Regions from separate parts of the Psychrobacillus sp. FSL K6-4046 genome, predicted to be linked through region 2. Evidence: riboswitches for the same ligand, from Rfam matches in the RefSeq annotation. Region 2 holds a riboswitch; the other holds the start of a gene.
The links. Region 2 has a riboswitch for lysine ahead of MKY09_RS18930 (transporter substrate-binding domain-containing protein). Riboswitches for the same ligand answer to the same signal wherever they lie in the genome.
Positions count from the first base shown of each region.

Region 1 (2,212 bases), 1.2 Mb from region 2:
ATTAGCATCTGGGTTCACTTTGAATTGGCGCGCATACAACAGGAAGGATAAAATACTTGCTACCAATCCACCTATAAATAAGGACAAAGGAACATCTGTATTTTCAAAGATGACAAAAATATCTAAAATTCCTCCAGACAACTGATAGCCTGTCCAGAACATCAATCCTAACGTTACCACTACTAAAGAGATGATTGGAAGCAATAAATCGATCACTTTACCATACTGATTGTCTGGAAAATCTCCTTCCATATCTCCTGGGTTTGTTTTATTTGGATCAAATAATACTCCTGTTTCCTTCGCACGTTTTTCATGCTTTTTCATTTCAAACAGATCAAAATCTGTCCATGCGGCAAAGAACACCATCGCTAAAGTAGCTATAACATAGAAATTCATTGGTGCCATTGTGATAAAAGCTTCTAACGGAGTATATTCTGTCACAGCATGTGTTGTGAAAATAACACCTAGCTGGCTGATCAAAAATGCTCCCCAGCTAGAAACTGGTGAGATTACACATATCGGTGCTGATGTAGAATCGATGAAATAGGCTAGCTTTGCACGAGAAACCTTATGCGAATCCGTAATTGGTCTTGCAATTTGCCCTACTGCTAATGCATTAAAATAATCGTCCACAAAAATAATGATTCCTAAAAAGGCTGTTAATAGTTTAGAGCCTCTTTTCGTTTTAATTCGCTTAATCGCCCAATTAGCGAAAGCCGTGCTTCCTCCTGACAGGCTGACAAAAGCGGTAACTACACCTAACAAGAGAATGAACAATAAAATATAAATGTTATATACATTTAATCCCCCATCCCAAAAAGAGATTTTAAAGGAATTCCATAACATTAACAAAGATCCAACAGGGCTAAATTCCTCTACTAGTAAGGCTGCAGAAAGAATACCTGCTCCTAACGATAACAAGACCCTTTTTGTCAATAAAACCATGATGATTGCCAATAGCGGTGGCACTAACGAAAAAATTGTATTCTCCAAAACTGTTCCTCCTTGAAAATAGAAAAGCCAACCTATAGTATTTTATAGGTTGGCTTATACATGAAATTTTAGTTATAACACTTTGTTTCACTTTTGTAGCTCCCCATCTATATGTCCCCATATACATGACAGTGTTATTCTTGTTCAAAATAACCCCAACTAAGCATCCTTGACTAGACATACTTAGTTTCGGCAAAACTTCCTTTCTATTACGATCCTTGGAGTCACCCTCCCGTAACATACTATTAAGCAATGCGGCCTCTACCTATTTATTATTCATTTTTATCTATTCTAACAGTAATTTAAGAAAAATGAAGTTTTTTTAATCTTCCGGTAACGGTATAGGTACCTCCACCGATGGAGCAGCCGACCCATCCCCACCTGTATAAATGTGAGGAACCTGCCCTTGTACTAGACCCATGGCTACTGGTATATTCTGTTCCACTACACTCATTTTACTAGCAAGCGGGACGATGATTTGTACATTCACCTTAATGTGGATACTAATTTCTACATACGCATTATTAATACCGAACTCGGTAATAGTAGGCACCACATTTGACTGAACGTTTCCGATCACGTGGAATCGAATTGGTATTTTCGGACCAAGGTTACCGATCAAAGGTATATTCGTTGCTTGCCCCATCGGAACAAAAAATACGACTCCACCTTGGTCTTCCATTGTTTGCTTATCATACTCAATATCATCCAAGTAAGGAAGACTTGATAAATTCCCTTGTTCAGCCTGTTCTAAATGGGATTGTACTAAACTATTTGTATCAGATAGCACTCGGTTAATAATTTCTGTATTGAATTTGGTTGTGACCATATTTTTGCTATCCGAAGGAACCTCTTCAATAATATCGTTTACATCTAGAACATTTGCCGTACGCGAGTTAATCGCCTTACTTATTACCATAGATGCAATCTTGTTCGTTTGCACTTCAGCATATTGTAAGTAAGTGGGAGTTAGTTGCGCATTTATATAATAGAATACCCAAGCCACTGACAATAGAAAGCATGTTAAAAAGATGGCTAATTTGCGTTGAGTGCTAAAAAATATGAAACGCTTCTTCTTTTTGCGATAAAACAACGAAAAAACCTCCTCATTACTTTTATGTAACGAGGAGGTCTATTATGCCCTACATTTATGCTCTTCCTTTATTCCATACCATTTTATAACGTCCCGAATAGTTTCTGGCATAATATATTGTTTCTT
Region 1 is NZ_CP152020.1:1,176,600-1,178,811, reverse strand. It holds gene MKY09_RS05675 (Na+/H+ antiporter NhaC family protein) at 1-993, opposite strand, end outside; lysine riboswitch at 1,082-1,265, opposite strand; gene yunB (sporulation protein YunB) at 1,316-2,086, opposite strand; gene MKY09_RS05665 (bifunctional UDP-sugar hydrolase/5'-nucleotidase) at 2,129-2,212, opposite strand, start outside.
Region 1: it holds a riboswitch for lysine, as region 2 does, so the genes downstream of both, MKY09_RS05675 (Na+/H+ antiporter NhaC family protein) here and MKY09_RS18930 (transporter substrate-binding domain-containing protein) in region 2, are expected to answer to the same signal.

Region 2 (2,212 bases):
CATTTCCTTTAATCAGGAGGTTGAAAGCTACCAAATGATTAAAAAGACCGAGATTGGTTATTCAACTCAGTATTTATGGTTAGATAACAATAAGGAGAGAATAGTTAGTGTAACCTTTGATACGGCTAACTACATCCAGGGCATAGTATTAAAACCTTATGTAACCTTCCCCAAAAGCGATCAACGTTACACCAAAAATAAATATATGATGCCTATTAAAGAAGAATGGTTTGTTTTCTGGGGTGGGACGAATGAATTTCTTAACTATCATTACGTTTATGAATCTCAGCGCTATGCATATGATTTAGTGAAGATGAAGAATGGTCAGACGTATAAGGGTAATAGATTACTTAATGAAAGTTACTATGCTTTTGATAAAGAGGTAGTTGCGCCAGCAGACGGTAAGGTAGTAAAGGTTATGAATGATATTGTAGATAATATTCCCGGAGAAATGAATGAAAAAGAACCAGCCGGAAACTATGTCATTTTGGAGCATGAAAATAGAGAATATAGCTTGCTTGCGCATTTCAAACAATATTCTATAGTAGTAAAAGAAGGAGACGCGGTGAAGCAGGGACAAACAATTGGCCTTTGTGGAAATTCTGGAAACTCCTCTGAGCCTCATATACATTTTCAGGTGATGGATTCGTCTGATTATGTGAACTGCCACTCTATACGTATAAGCTTCTATGATGGGATTGAGCCAATTCAAGGCGATACAGTAACGACCTACAAACCGAACGAAAAGTCGAAAATGGATGTCTTTGACAAAGTGGAAAATACATTTACTTTAGCAGATTTTTTCTTATTTATTCCCCGTATTATAGGTTCATTTTTTAAATAAGACTGTTCGTTTCTATTTAGAATGATGAAGTTTAAAAAATAGTAATATTTTGATTAATCAATAGAATGTTTGTTGACAGATGAAAATCTCTATTGTAGACTATGAACAACTAATTGAATATAACCTCGCTTTTATAAGTGAGGTAGAGGCGCGATATTTAACAGTCCTTAGAGGAGCTTGAGAAGCTTAGATACTAAGGAGAAGGAAATGTCGCCGAAGCTTGTAATAAACTCATTATTACATGCTGGGTCTGCAGTGAAGAATTGCAGGACTGTCCGTTATAAACGTCCCGGTTTATAATGGTGTGCTATCTCATGGGGAAAAGTAGAGGATTTAGGGCAACCATACATTATGACCTGAGTCTACCTCAAGTCTTTTTTTGTACGGTTGTCCTTTTTGTATGGTTGCATACATATAATAACTTTAAAAAAGGAGATTACTAGAGATGAAAAAGAGACTATTTACATTCACATTTTTACTATCCATTTTTTTATTGCTTGCTGCTTGTGGAACGAAAGAGGAAGGAAGCGTTGGATCAGCATCTGCCCAAGATACATTTACAGTAGGACTAGAGGCAGGATATGCACCCTTTAACTGGACTCAAATGGATGACAAAAACGGTGGAGTGAAATTGGACGGTAACGCAGAGTATGCTGGTGGATACGATGTAGAAATTGCTAAAAAAATTGCAGAAGGCTTAGGTAAAGAACTGGTAATCGTTAAAACCGAATGGGACGGTCTAGTTCCAGCTTTAACTTCGGGTAAGATTGATGCAATTATTGCTGGAATGTCACCAACAGCAGAGCGTAAAAAAACAATCGATTTCTCTGAAAACTATTATACTTCCAACTTTGTTATGGTTGTAAAAAAGGGCGGAAAATTTGAGGATGCCACTTCCATTCAAGACTTTAATGGAGCAAAAGTTACAGGCCAATTAAATACTTCCCACTACGGAGTGATAGACCAAATTAAAGGTGTAAAAAAACAGCCTGCATCAGATAACTTTCCAGCAATGCGTGTAGCACTGGAATCCGGCATGATCGACGGTTATGTATCTGAACGTCCAGAAGGAATTAGTGCTTCCTCTGCAAATGATAACTTCAGCATGGTTGAATTCGAAGAAGGATTTGTTGCAGATGAAGAAGAAACAGCTGTTGCAGTAGGATTGAAAAAAGGTAGCGATTTAACAGATAAAATAAATGAAATATTAGCAGGAATTTCAGAAGAAGAGCGTCAAGAAATTATGGATAATGCTATTTCCAATCAACCAGCTGCAGAATAAGTATACTAACGGCTGCTAATAAAAGCAGCCGTTTCGTTTTTTTAAAGTACTTACTTCATTGGTTAGTGGATGTTCGAGGCAACAGA
Region 2 is NZ_CP152020.1:3,827,652-3,829,863, reverse strand. It holds gene MKY09_RS18935 (M23 family metallopeptidase) at 1-844, shown strand, start outside; lysine riboswitch at 980-1,162, shown strand; gene MKY09_RS18930 (transporter substrate-binding domain-containing protein) at 1,290-2,126, shown strand.